2 regions of the Embleya sp. NPDC127516 genome follow, and region 1 is predicted to be linked to the other one. Evidence: riboswitches for the same ligand, from Rfam matches in the RefSeq annotation. Region 1 holds a riboswitch; the other holds the start of a gene.
The links. Region 1 has a riboswitch for cobalamin ahead of metE (5-methyltetrahydropteroyltriglutamate--homocysteine S-methyltransferase). Riboswitches for the same ligand answer to the same signal wherever they lie in the genome.
Positions count from the first base shown of each region.

Region 1 (6,998 bases):
GGTGCCGTGCGTCACCAACCGTGAGCCCGCGGTGGACAATCGCACGCCGTTCGGGCACGCATGGCCGCCGCAACAACCCGGACCGCCGGGGCGGGGCGTGCCTTCCCCGCCCCGGTGGTCCCGACTCAGGACGCGGCGTCGGGGAGCGTCACCCGTACCCCGCGCGCCGCCGCCACCAGGTTCTCCAACGAGGCGCGAACCTCGGGCCAGCCGCGGGTCTTGAGGCCGCAGTCGGGGTTGACCCACAGCCGCCCGGCGGGGATCGCGGTCAGCCCCTCGTGCAGCAGAGCGGTCACCTCCTCCGCACTCGGGACGCGCGGGGAGTGGATGTCGTACACACCGGGACCGGCCTCGCGCGGATAGCCGTGGGCGGCGAGCTCCCGGGCGACCTGCATGTGCGAACGGGCGGCCTCCAGGCTGATCACGTCGGCGTCGAGGTCGTCGATCGCCTGCACGATGTCGCCGAACTCGGCGTAGCACATGTGCGTGTGGATCTGGGTGGCCGCGCGCACGCCGGAGGTGGTCAGGCGGAACGACTCGGTGGCCCAGGCCAGGTATTCGGCGCGGTCCGCGGCGCGCAGCGGCAGTGTCTCGCGCAGCGCTGGTTCGTCCACCTGGATGACCGAGGCCCCCGCGGCCTCCAGGTCGCGGACCTCGTCGCGCAGCGCCAGGGCGACCTGCCGGGCGGTGGTTCCGAGCGGCTGGTCGTCGCGCACGAAGGACCACGCGAGCATGGTGACGGGGCCGGTGAGCATGCCCTTGACGGGGCGGTCGGACAACGACTGGGCGAACGAGGTCCAGCGCACGGTCATCGGCTCGGGACGGGAGATGTCGCCGGCCAGGATCGGCGGGCGCACGTACCGGGTGCCGTACGACTGGACCCAGCCGTGCCGGGTGGCCACGTATCCGGTGAGTTGTTCGGCGAAGTACTGCACCATGTCGTTGCGTTCGGCCTCGCCGTGCACCAGGACGTCGATTCCGGCCTTCTCCTGGAAGGAGATCACGTCGCGGATCTCGGACTCGATGCGTTCCTCGTAGCCCGCCTCGTCGATGCGTCCGGCGCGCAGGTCGGCGCGGGCGGTGCGCAGTTCGCCGGTCTGCGGGAAGGAGCCGATCGTGGTCGTCGGCAGCAACGGGAGTCCCAGGTGGGCGCGTTGGGCCGCGGCGCGCTCGGCGTAGGGCAGGCTGCGCCGGCCGTCCGCGTCGGTGACCGCGGCGGCGCGGGCACGTACGGCGGGGTCGCGGGTCAGGGCGGAGGTCTTGCGCGCGGCCAGGTCGGCCCGGTTGGCGGCGAGATGGGTCGCGATGGTGTCCGTGCCCTGGCCCAGGCCGCGGGCCAACGTGACGATCTCCTCGGTCTTTTGCCGGGCGAAGGCGAGCCATCGGGAGACCTGCGGGTCGATGTCGCGCTCGTCGCCGGCGTCCAGGGGCACGTGCAACAGGGAGCAGGACGCGGACACGTCGACGCGCTCGGCCAGGCCCAGCAGGGTACCCAGGGTGGCCAGCGACCTGCCGAGGTCGTTGATCCACACGTTGCGCCCGTCGACGACGCCGGCGACCAGGCGCTTGCCGGGCAGTCCGCCGACGGCGGCCAGGGCGTCCAGGTTGGCGAACGCGGCTCCGGTGAAGTCGAGGGCGAGCCCCTCGATCGGCGCCTTGGCCAGGATCGGCAACGCCTCGCCGAGGCGGTCGAAGTACGAGGCGACCAGCAGCCTGGGCCGGTCGGTGAGCGCGCCGAGGTCGCGGTAGGCGCGTGCGATGGCGTTGAGTTCGGCGAAGCTGCGGTCCTGGACCAGCGCGGGTTCGTCCAGTTGCACCCACTCGGCGCCGGCCGCGCGCAGGTCGGCGAGCACCTCGGCGTACACCGGCAGCAGTCGATCCAACAGGGTCAGCGGCTGGAAGTCGGCCGCGACGCCGGGCGCGGGCTTGGCGAGCAGGAGGTAGGTGATCGGGCCGACCAGTACGGGGCGGGCGGTCAGGCCCTGTGCGATGGCCTCCTCGAACTCGGCGACCTGCTTGGCGGAGTTCGCGGAGAACACGGTGTCGGGGCCGAGTTCGGGGACCAGGTAGTGGTAGTTCGTGTCGAACCACTTGGTCATCTCCAGCGGCGCCACCTCCTGGGTGCCGCGCGCCATCGCGAAGTAGCCGTCCAGGGCGTCGGCTTCGACGGCCGCACGGTGGCGGGGCGGGATCGCGCCGACCATCACGGTGGTGTCCAGGACGTGGTCGTAGAGCGAGAAGTCGCCGGTGGGCACCTCGTGTACACCGGCATCGGCGAGCCGATCGCGGTTGGCGCGGCGCAGTTCGGCCGCGGTCTCGCGAAGCCCGTCGGCGGTGACCCGACCGGCCCAGTAGCCCTCGATGGCCTTCTTCAACTCCCGGCGCGGGCCCTGTCGGGGGTAGCCGTACACGGTGGCGCGGGTTGCCGCGGCTGCGGACTTGGTGGTCACGGAACTCTCCTTCGCGAGTTGTCTCCGGAATCCCGGGACGGATCGAGGGCGCGAAGGGATGGCAAGCCGCCGGGGCGTTTCGGCGCTGTCGCGCACGTGTGCCACCGGGGTTGTCCGCCGACCCGCCCACGAGGTCACCGAGATCACCGTGTGCCTCGTCGGCACACGGGCAGTGGCAGGTCTTCGGACTCGTGGGCGCGTCCACCGAAAGGGCGGACTCCTACTGGCCGTCGCTTCCCGGGCCCGTCCTGGGGCCCAGTGCTGTTGACGGCGGTCGTTCCCACTCACCGCTGCGGGGCAGTCCCGGATTCACACCGGGTTCCCTCTTACGACGCGCCTGCCTGGCGGGCAGGGCGAACCGACTGCGTCCGTCAGCTTAGCCGGCGATGGGCGCGTCCGGCAGGCGAGTCCACCCGGTGGACGGTGAAACGACTTACGCGCGAGGCGGATGCCTCCGCCGGCGCCGATCGGGCAGGCGTGCGCGGTCCGTTCCCGGCGTTCGTTCCGACCGAATCACGCGCGTCGGCGATGACCGGCGGAACGAACGCGGTCGCGCAGCCGAGGACGACCTCGCTTCGGATCCGACGCCGGGTCGGCCCTACGGGCGCGTGGGGGCCACGCGCGGGGGCGGATTGGTGGTGGAGCTCTTGTCCTTGGAGAAGGACCAGCCCTCGAAGCTGCCCAGCGGGGGCTTTCGGTTGGTCGCGCCCCACGAGCTGTACGTCCAAGTGCCGTTGTTCGGCGCGTGCCAGTACGACCAATACGCCGACGCCGGAGGGGTGTTGACGCAGGGCTCGGTGTCCGTGCCGGGCTTGCCCTCGATCCGGCAGATGAACGCCTCGCCCCACCGGTTCGTGCCCTGGATCTGGAAGCCGGCGTTCTTGAGCGCGGCCAGACCGGTGGCCTGGTCGCCGGGCGCGCAGCGGGTGAGCGTGGCGCCGCCGAGTTCCTGGAAGTCGACGATCACGGTCACCCCGTTGGCGTCCGGACAGACGCCGGCGGAGCCCTTGGTGGGGTCGATGGCGTAGGCGGCGGGTGCGCTCACGGTGATCTGGGCGGTGGCGGGCAGCAGGAGAAGGGCGAGTGCCCCGACCAGCCGGCCTATTCGAGCCTTGTTCCCACGAGATTTCACGTGCGGATTCCCTTCGTGCGACGGGCGTCGGCACGAGCGGCGGAACCGATGCCGCCCGGGCCGAGCGATGTTCCTCACAGGACCGCCGACCCCGGCATCGCGCCGACGAGACACCGCCGGACGTGAAATCCGGGCTTCAGCGTGCAGTCCACGACAGCTGGAGCCTTAAACTCGTACGAATCCAGGCATTCCGACTCGCGGCGGCCTGTCGGCCACCGCCTACGGTTGCGGGTCAGCGCCGGATTTCGACCGGCTTCCCCTGGATTGCGAACTATGCGGTTGTGTCGCCGACCCGGACAGGGTCGGCTTGCGGAGCGTATGAGATGAGCTGCTCGTCGTACAACAGGTCGCGCGAGCAATGCACGGTGCCGTTCGTCACCGCGTGGGAGGCGCCGCCCGGAAGGCGCCGGCCGAAAAGCGTCGGCCGGAGAGGCACCGCCCTGAAGGTCGGCCGACACGGTGGCCGGCCCTGTGGTGGGCCGCGGCGCCGGCGCCGCGGCTCAGGTGGGTTCGCCCACCCGATACCCCGGCACGGACGGCCACCGCACCGTGAGCACCACCGACTCCTCCTCGGCCGCCCAGGAGTGGTCGACACCGCGACCCCACACCACGTAGTCGCCCTGCTTCGCCAACAAAACGCTGCGGCCCGGCAGTTCGACCCGGAACCGGCCGCTGATCAGGATCAGCAGCGCGGTCCGCGCCTCACCGCTCACCCACTCGGCGCGCGCGTCGCCGGGTGGGTGGACACCCCACTTGATCTCCACCGCCTCGCTGTGCCGAGGGTCGCCGACGTCCTTGAAATGGCCGAGCAGCCAACCCCGGTCCAGCGCCGCGTCCGGGCCCGCGTTGCCCACGTACACGCTGTCGTTCATGGCCGGGGACGCTAGCAGAGCAGGCTCCCCGGCCCCAAAGGGTCAGCCGGCCGAGGTCACCTGCCGCGCGTCCGGCTCCTCCGCCGCGCGGACCTGGCGGAGGTGGTCGGACACGGTCATGATCGCGAGGAGCGCCGTGGCGACCGCGAGTACCGCCCAGCCCGTGCCCGCGACGGACGCGACGAGGGGTACCGCCACCACCGCGGTGACGATGTGTCCCTGGACCGGGCCGGTGGCCAACACGAAGCGGTGCCACGCGTGACCCGCCAGGAAGGTGGCCAGGCCAGCCCCCAGCCACCAACGGTTCGTGTCGCCGCCCAGGTGATGGATGGCGTCCGAGATGCCCGCCGCGATCAGCACGATACCCGCGATCATCACCGCGTGGGCCAGGCCGAACGCCACGTAGCCGAGCATCTGGCGACGCTCGACCGACGCCTCCGACATGGCGCGCACGGTGCGTTCGTCGTCGCCGCCGAAGTAGGTCCACCAGATGCCGGTGGCGACCGCGATGCCGAGCAGGATGCCCCCCGCAAGCTTCCAGTCGACCGGTCGACCGCCCGCTCCGATGCCGACGGCCACGACCGATTCGCCGAGCACGATCAGGATGATCAGGCCGTGCCGCTCGACGAAGTGGTGCGGCTCGACCACGAAGCCGCGGATCCGACCGATCACCATCGACAGGTACATCACCACCACGGCCGCCACCCAGCAGGCCCAGGTGCCTGCGTCCGGCAGGTGCGGCGCGACCAGGATCAGCAGGCCGCCCGCCGCGTTGAACGGCGCGAGGCGCAGGATCCCGGAGCGGGCCGAGGGTTCGGACGCGGTCAGGAACAGCGCTACGTGCATCCCGACGGCGACCAGGAACGCGAGGCCGAATGCCCAGCCGTCCGGGTCGAACGCGTACGGAAGGTCCAGGCCCATCACGAAGAACGAAGTCATCGTGAGCGCCAGCAGCAGCCGGACCACCGTCGCGTCGGGACGGACCGCGTTCGTCAACCAACTGAACGCGCCGAACATCCACCACATCGCCGCCAGCGGCAACATGCCCTGGAGCAGCCCGGTCCAGCCCGGGTGCGACTCCACCTGGTGGGTGGCCTGAGTGAGCACGAAGACGAAGACGAGGTCGAAGAACAGCTCGATCGGGGTCACACCGGTGGGCCGCTCGTTCTCGGCCGGCGTCTCGATCGGGTCGTGCGGGAGTTCGAGGGGAATCTCGTAGCCGAGGTCGAATTCGGGTCCGGGCGTGGCTGCGGGTTCGGGTACGGATCCGGCCGGCGGCGTCTTCGCGGATGCGGACTGCGCCGGTATCGAGGCGTCGATCCGATCGGGTTCACGGGGTGTCGAGGAGGGGCTCATGCGTTCGCTTTCGTGTGTCCCGGGGTGCGCCCATCGGGGGGCCGAGGCGCGGCACCGAAGTGCGATCCGACCGAGATGCGACCCGGTCCGGAGTGGAGTCGCGCGCGTGCGCGGGCCCATCATCATCGCGACTTCCGCTTCGGCACAGGGGGATTCCGTCGCGTTCGCGATCGGCGTAGCCCGGGCACACGCTGCGGCGGGCCGGTAGTCCGGCCCGCCGCAGGTGTCCTGTCTACCCGTCGGAAGCGGTTCGGGGCAGTGGCTCGCGTGTTCCGGCTACCCGGCACCGACGGCGGCCCGCGTATATCGGCTGTCCGCGGCCGACGCCCGCTCGCGCGTCCGGCCGTCGCGCCCCCGCACGGGGCCGACACGGCCCGGCCGCCCGGAACCGCGCGGACCGGTCGCCCCGAACCCGCGCGGACCGACCATCCGCAAGCGAGGCCGGCTCAGGAGCAGAAGATGAGCAGCGACGTGACCGCGGTGCACGAAGCCGAGGAACTGTTGTTGGCCGGATTGGGGTCGTTGGGCGTGCTCGCCACACGGCTCGCGGTGACCTCGTACTCGGCGCCCAGGCTGAGCAGGGCGACCGGTGCGGTGAAGTGCCGGGTGGTCGCCGCGTTTCCGGCCAGCGGGCCGACCGTGCAGGTCACCGTGCGATTGGCCACCGAGCAGTCCGGCGACGTGACGATCATCGGGACCGGCAGCGGCGCCGTGACGGTGGCCGAACCGAGCGCGTCGGGGCCCCTGTTGGTAATGGTGACCGTGTAGTCGATGCGCGCGTTGAACAACGACGGCACGCCGGTGGCCCGGAGTGTCACCGCCACGTCGGCCGCGCTCGCGATATAGGTGTATCGGTCGCCGGGACCGGTCGCGCTGGTTCCGCCGGCGGTGCTCACCTGTACGTCCACCGAACCGGCCGGACCGGGCGGCGCGGTCGCCGTGCACGTCGTCGCGGTGCAGGACACCGAGCCGGCGGGCCGGCCGGGGCCGAAGGTGATGCCGGTCGCGCCGGCGAGGTTGGTGCCGGTGATGGTGACCACGGTGCCGCCGGCCGCGGGGCCGGAGCCGGGGCTGATCGAGGTGACCGTCGGGGCGGCCAGGTAGGTGAAGCGGTCCGCGGGTGTGGTCGCACTGGTGCCGCCCGGGCCGGTCACGGTGACGTCCACGGTGCCGGGTGTGCCGGGCGGC
Region 1 is NZ_JBIWJT010000004.1:450,131-457,128, forward strand. Features, by position in the region: gene metE (5-methyltetrahydropteroyltriglutamate--homocysteine S-methyltransferase) at 126-2,450, opposite strand; cobalamin riboswitch at 2,607-2,828, opposite strand; gene ACIRL2_RS09960 (flagellar hook-length control protein FliK) at 3,049-3,582, opposite strand; cobalamin riboswitch at 3,767-3,841, opposite strand; gene ACIRL2_RS09965 (signal peptidase I) at 4,083-4,454, opposite strand; gene ACIRL2_RS09970 (low temperature requirement protein A) at 4,497-5,810, opposite strand; gene ACIRL2_RS09975 (IPT/TIG domain-containing protein) at 6,257-6,998, opposite strand, start outside.

Region 2 (6,998 bases), on a different contig from region 1:
GGCAGCGTAGAAGCAGCTCGAAGAGCCCTGCGGGCAATATTCGATTAATTTCCGGAAACCCGGTCCCAACGCGACCCGGGCGCTAAAATCCCCGGCCTCGCACGAACGGCCCGCCGTCGGGGGCTGTCCTGGGAAGTGACTCGCCGGTAGCGTCGGCCGCGTCCCACGCCCCGCATAGCAGACCGAGTCGAGTTCGAGGAGACACACATGTCCGGCACCGATGCTCCGCAGGCCCAGGACGTGCCGGGCCGGCAGCCGACCCCGCCGCTGCCGGTGTCCCCGGCCGACCTGAGCTTCGCCCTGCCGCCCACGTTCGAGACCGTCGAACAGGAGCGCCGGCACCGCAAGGAGCGGTTGACCGCGGCGTTGCGGCTGTTCGGTCGGTTCGGCTTCGAGGAGGGGGTGGCCGGCCACATCACCGCGCGTGATCCGGAGCTCACCGATCACTTCTGGGTCAACCCGTTCGGGATGTCGTTCAAGCACATCACCGTGGACGACCTGATTCTGGTCAACCACGAGGGACAGGTCGTCGAGGGCCGATTCCACGTCAACCAGGCCGCGTTCGCGATCCACTCGCAGATCCACGCGGCCCGTCCCGACGTGGTCGCGGCGGCACACAGCCACTCCGTGCACGGCCGGGCGATCTCCGCGCTCGGCATCCGACTCGAACCGATCACTCAGGACGTGTGCCCGTTCTACGAGGATCACGAGCTGTTCGACGACTACGCGGGCGTCGTACTCGACGCCGAGGAGGGCCGCCGCATCGCCAAGACGCTCGGCCCGCGGAAGGCGCTGATCCTGCGCAACCACGGCCTGCTCACGGTGGGGCAGTCGGTCGACGCGGCGGCGTGGTGGTTCATCACCATGGAGCGCTCCTGCCAGGTACAGCTGCTCGCCCAGGCGGCCGGCGAGCTCAAGCCGATCACGCCGGAAAACGCGCGGCTGACCCGGGAACAACTGGGCAACGACACGGTCGCCTGGATCAACTACAAACCGCTGTACGACGTGATCAGCCGCTCCGAGCCGGACCTGTTCGGCGTGGACGGCCCGATGACGATCTGATCACCCGAGAATCCGATCGCCGCCGTCGGCGCCGGATCCGGGCCATCCGGTCCCGGCCGCCGACCGGATCCGCCGACCGGGCGCAATCTCGCCGATATCCGGCCGCGTCGGGAGTCAAATCACCCGGTTGCGGAAAGTACAACAGCATGTACGAACGGAGCCTTCCGCGGCACTTCGCCCGCTCGGCGCGGCCCGCCCGCCCGCGCGCCCGGGTGTGGCTGCCCGAGGTCGCGAGCCCGGTCGGCCCCTCGGTGCTGTGGCGCCGGATCGGCCAGTTCGTGGTGGACGTGCTGGCGTCCGCGCTGTTGCCCGGCGCCGCGATGTTCCTGTTCGTCCTGCTGCCCACACATCCCGACGGTTCGATCCGCAGCGGCCCGCTGACCGCGACGATCACCGTCGGTGTGCTGATGGTCGCGCTGGCCATCCTGTTCTGGTACTGGGTACTGCGGCCCGCCGAGCACGACGGGCGCACGTGGGGCATGCAGATGTTCGGTATCCGGGTCGTGGACGTGTCCGGTGGGCGGGCGGGGCGGCGTCAGCTCGGGATCCGCTGGCTGCTGCTGTGCGTCGACGCGTTCGCGCTCGGCGCGGTCGGCCTGACCGCGGTGCTCACCAGCGAGCGGCGCCAGCGGGTCGGTGACCGGGTTGCGGGCACCGTGGTGGTCCGGGGCCGAGGACCCGGCCTGGACTGAGCACCGCGCGGCGTGCCTCGGCGCCGAGCCGCGCCACACCGCGCCACTCCGCATCGCACCGCAATCGCGCCCCGCCGCACCCGTCGACGATCACGCTCCGGAATGCGGCAATTGCTCGACCGCTCCGCCCGCATTGTGGTCTTGCGCACGGTTTGCAAAAGCCATCTTGTCGCCATGTCCATCCGACCACTAGTGTCGGCTCGCCGTGGTGCTCGGGAAGCCGGTTCGATGCCGGCGCGGCCCTCGCCACTGTGATCGGGAAGTTCTCCTCCACCCCCGCGGAAACGTTGATTCGTCGCCGCGGGAAGCCACTGGGACCGCTCGCGCGGCCCCGGGAAGGCGGAGATGTGAACGTACGACCCGTCAGCCAGGAGACCGGCCACGGCGATCGTCCGTCCACGAGGTGTTGGAGAGGGACCCTTCCTCATGCATATCGCAGAGGGCTATCTGCCCTGGGAACACGCTGCCGCCTGGGGCGTCGCGTCGGCCCCGTTCGTCGTCCACGGCGCCCGCGCGCTCACCCGCGAGGTACGCGACAAACCCGAGAACACGCTGCTGCTCGGCGCGTCCGGCGCGTTTTCGTTCGTGCTGTCCGCGCTCAAGATCCCTTCCGTCACCGGTAGTTGCTCCCATCCCACCGGTACCGGACTGGGCGCGATCCTGTTCCGGCCGCCGATCATGGCCGTACTGGGCACGATCACCCTGCTCTTCCAGGCGTTGCTGCTCGCGCACGGCGGGCTGACCACGCTCGGCGCGAACGTGTTCTCCATGGCGATCGTCGGCCCGTGGGCCGGCTACGGCGCGTATCGGCTGGCCCGTTCGCTCCTGGACGGACGCGGCGGCACCACTCCGCTGGATGTCGCGGTGTTCGTGGGCGCGTTCGTCGCGGACCTGAGCACCTACTGCGTCACCAGCGTGCAGTTGGCCCTGGCCTTCCCCGACCCGGACAGCGGATTCGCGGGCGCGTTGGCCAAGTTCGGCGGCATCTTCTCCCTCACCCAGATCCCGCTGGCGATCAGCGAGGGTCTGCTGACCGTCCTGGTCGTGCGCTTGTTGCGGCAGTCCAGCCGCGGCGATCTGGTCCGGCTCGGTGTGGTCACGGACGCGCGGATCGCGCGCGAGGAGGAGAAGTCCAAGTGAAGCGCTCCACGAAGATCAACCTGCTGATCGTGTTGGCCGTGGTACTGCTCGCGGTCCTGCCCGTGGTGTTCGGCATGGGCGACCACAAGGACGAGCCGTTCGCGGGCGCCGACACCCAGGCGGAGACCGCGATCACCGAGAACGACCCGGACTACGAGCCGTGGTTCAGCCCGCTGTACGAACCGCCGTCCGGAGAGATCGAGTCCGGTCTGTTCGCGTTGCAGGCCGCCCTCGGCGCGGGCGTGGTCGGCTACATGTTCGGGGTCAAGCGCACCCGCCGCCGGCTCGCGCCGGATGCCTCGGACACGCCCGACGAACCGACCGCCGCTTCGGCGAATGCCGCCGGGGCGACACCCGCGGACCAGACGCCGGCATCGGTCCCGGGCCGCTGATTCCGTGCTGCCGATCGACGCGGCGGCGCACGCGAGTTCGTGGCGTCACCGCCATCCGGCCGACAAGGCCGTGCTCTCCTTCGGGCTGCTCGGGTGCGCGGTGGCACTGCCGCCGTGGCCCGGCGCGGTCCTGGTCGCGGCGACCGTCCTGGTCGTCGCGTTCGGCTTCGCGCGCGTGCCCGCCCGGCGGTTGTGGCGGGCCGCCCGCGCGCCGCTCGGATTCGCCGCCACCGGCGCGCTCGCCCTGCTCGTCACGATCGGCGCGGACGGCGTCGGCTGGGCCCCCAACGGGCCGCGCCACGCCGCCGAGTTGCTCGCCCGCTCCACCGCCGCGGGCCTGGCGATGCTGCTGTTCGCGTTCACCACACCGCTGTCGGACGTACTGCCGAGGCTGAACCGGGTGGGCGTGCCGGCCGCCGTGGTGGACGTCGCCGCGGTGATGTATCGAATGTTGTTCCTGCTCTACGACACGACCACGCGGATCAACCAGGCCCAGGCGGGCCGGCTGGGTCACCGCACCCGGCGAGCCCGTTGGCGCTCGGTGGCCGGGCTCGGCTCGGCGGTCTTCGTGCACGCGTTCGCCCGCGCCCAGCGCCTGGAGGCGGGTCTGGCCGGACGCGGCTACGACGGGCGCCTGCGGGTGCTGGTGGACGAGGTACGCGTCTCGCGGGCGTTCGTCGCGGGCTCCCTGTTCGTCGTGGCGGCGGTCGTCGCCGCCACTCTTCTCCTGGTATCGGTGGTGCCGTGATTCCGTTGCGGGTACGAGAGATCGGCTACGCCTACGAGGACGGGCCGGCCGTGTTGAGCGGGCTGTCCCTGTCCGTTCCGACCGGGCGGGCGCTGGCGCTGCTCGGGCCCAACGGCAGCGGGAAGACCACGCTGCTGCGGCTGTTGACCGGCGGCCTGACACCGGACTCGGGGCGGGTCGAACTGCACGAGGTGCCGATTCGGCACGACCGCAAGGGGCTCACCGCGCTGCGGCGGGCTGTGCAACTGGTCGTCCAGGATCCCGACGACCAGCTCTTCTCGGCGTCGGTGGCCCAGGACGTCTCGTTCGGGCCGCTCAACCTGGATCTGGACCCGGCCGAGGTGCGCTCGCGGGTGGCCGAGGCACTGGCCGCGCTCGAAATCACCGAACTGGCCGAGCGGCCCGTGCACCTGCTGTCCTTCGGCCAGCGCAAGCGGGTCGCCATCGCCGGCGCGATCGCGATGCGGCCCGAGGTGCTGGTGCTGGACGAGCCGACCGCGGGCCTGGATCCGGCCGGGCAGGAAGCGCTGTTGCACACGCTCGACCACTTGCGTGCGACCGGGACGACGGTGGTGATGGCCACCCACGACGTGGACCTCGCGCTGCGCTGGGCCGACGACGCGGCGGTCCTCGCACACGGGCGCCTGCACACCGGGCCGGCGAGCGAATTGCTCGCGGACACCGAGTTGCTGGCCGCCGCGAGCCTGCGGCCGACCTGGGCGCACGCGGCCGCCGCCGTACTGGCCGCACACGGGCTGGCCCCGGCGGGCACCCTGCCGCGCACGCCCGCCGAACTGGCGGCCCTGGCGCGTCCGGCCCCGAGCACCGCGGAGCCCGCCCACTGAGCGAACCCCGGGCCGACCTCAGCGCCGGCGCAGCAGCACCACCGCGCGGTCGTCGCCCACGTTGCGCCCGGCCGCCGCCACGATCCGGCGCGCCGCGTCGTGGAAGTCGTCCCGGACCAGCCGCTCGGCCTCACCGAGGAAACGGTCGATGCCGGTGGCGATGTCCTCGCCGGGCATCTCCACCATGCCGTCGGTGAACAACAGGAGCGCGTCGCCGGTGCCCAGCCGGCCCTTGACGCCCTCGAAGGTCGCGTCCTCGATCACCCCCAGGAGCGGGCCGACCGCCTCGATCACGTGCCAGCGCCCGGAGCCCGCGTCCCAGTGCACGCCCGGAGGGTGTCCCGCCGAGATCAACTCGTACTCGCCCGACTCCAGGTCGAGCACGACGTGCACCGCCGTCGCGAAGCCCTCCGCCCACTCCTGGCGCAACAGGTAGTCGTTCGCCGCCGGCAGGAAACCGTGCGGGGGCAACGAGCCGAGCAGCCCGCCGAACGCGCCGGACAACATCAACGCGCGCGTGCCCGCGGCCAGCCCCTTGCCGGAGACGTCGACCAGCACCACCTCGAGCACCCGCCCGCCGCCCGCGCCGCGGGAGGCGACCAGGAAGTCGCCGGAGAACGACTGCCCACCGGCCGGTCGCAGCACCACCTCGGTATGCCACTGCGGCGGCAGCACCGGCATCTCGCCCTGGGCCCGCAACCGGTCCCGCAGGTCGAACAACATCGACTCGCCACGCGTCCACTGCACGCCCAGGCGGGTCCGCATCCGGGCCATCAGCAGCACGATGCCCGCGATCGCCCCGACCACCACGATGGTGCCCGCGGTGACCTCTTCCGGGTCGTGCACCTGGTGCTGCGCGACCAGTACGCCGGCGGTGGCCGCGTACAGCAGGAGCAGGCTGGGCATCCGCAGCACCAACCCGCCGACCAGGATCGGCAGCGCCGTCATCGTGGCCGGGAACCACGACGCGTTCACATCCGAGAGCAGGCCGCACGCGGTGACCGCGGCCAGCAGTCCGGCCAGGGCGAACCCGTCGGAGGGGAAGACCCGATGCCGCAGCCAGGTCGCGACGCGCCGGCCCGAGCGCACGAGTGTCGCGCGCCTCCCGGTCCGGCTTGCCCGGTTTCCTCTGCTTGTCGGCGCGGCCACCCCGCGACACTACCGAACGGTCACCAATCGGAGGTTACGCCGACGGCTGACAGGTGGGGCACCAGAACAGATTCCGGCCGACCAACTCGGCGGTCTTGACCGGGGTTTCACACACCAAACACGGCATGTCGGTGCGCCGGTAGACGTACACCTCGCCACCGTGGTCGTCCTTGCGCGGCTCGCGGCCCATCGCCTCGGGGGTGTGCTCGGGGCGCACGGTGTCGATCCGGCCCGACAGCACGCCCTCGCGCATCAGCAGCACCAGGTCGGCCCACATCGCGTCCCAGGTCTCCCGCGCGAGCCGGTTGCCCGCCAGTCGGGGATCGACGCCGAACCGGAACAGCACCTCGGCGCGGTAGACGTTGCCCACGCCCGCGAGCACGTTCTGCTCCATCAGCAGCGCGCCGATCGGCTTCGCGCTGCGTTGGATCCGCTGCCACGCCGCCGCCGGGTCCGCGTCCGCCCGCAGCGGGTCGGGGCCCAGCCGGGCGTGCACCGCGTCCTTCTCGGCCCGGTCCAGCAGTCGGCAGGCGGTGGGGCCGCGCAGGTCGGCCCAGGCCGCGCCGCCCGGCACCTTCGCGGCCAGCCGCAGCCGGACCTGACCGACCGGGTCGGGCAGCTTGTCGCCCTCGCCGAAGGAGAACTGTCCGTACAGGCCCAGATGCACGTGGATGTAGCGCTCGCCGGAGAACTCCAGGAACAGGTGCTTCCCGTGCGCGTCGGTGGCGACCAGGGGCTCCCCGTCGAGCAGCGCCGCGCTCTCCGCGAATCGGCCCTGCGGGCTGCTCAGCCGCAGCGGCAGTCCGCCGAAGCGCTCCTGGTGGGCGGTGGCGAGACGGTGGATGGTGTGGCCCTCGGGCACGCGGCCTCCAGTGCGGCGACGAATGCGAAGTGGTGGATTCGGTGGTGAAACCCGGTGGTGGATGCGCGGTGGTGTGACGCCTCCACGCTACCGATCCGCACCGACATG
Region 2 is NZ_JBIWJT010000011.1:284,823-291,820, reverse strand. Features, by position in the region: gene ACIRL2_RS23140 (class II aldolase/adducin family protein) at 208-1,062, shown strand; gene ACIRL2_RS23135 (RDD family protein) at 1,209-1,754, shown strand; cobalamin riboswitch at 1,944-2,153, shown strand; gene ACIRL2_RS23130 (energy-coupling factor ABC transporter permease) at 2,181-2,894, shown strand; gene ACIRL2_RS23125 (energy-coupling factor ABC transporter substrate-binding protein) at 2,891-3,286, shown strand; gene cbiQ (cobalt ECF transporter T component CbiQ) at 3,291-4,034, shown strand; gene ACIRL2_RS23115 (energy-coupling factor ABC transporter ATP-binding protein) at 4,031-4,879, shown strand; gene ACIRL2_RS23110 (PP2C family protein-serine/threonine phosphatase) at 4,898-5,968, opposite strand; gene ACIRL2_RS23105 (Fpg/Nei family DNA glycosylase) at 6,063-6,890, opposite strand.
Region 2: it holds a riboswitch for cobalamin, as region 1 does, so the genes downstream of both, ACIRL2_RS23130 (energy-coupling factor ABC transporter permease) here and metE (5-methyltetrahydropteroyltriglutamate--homocysteine S-methyltransferase) in region 1, are expected to answer to the same signal.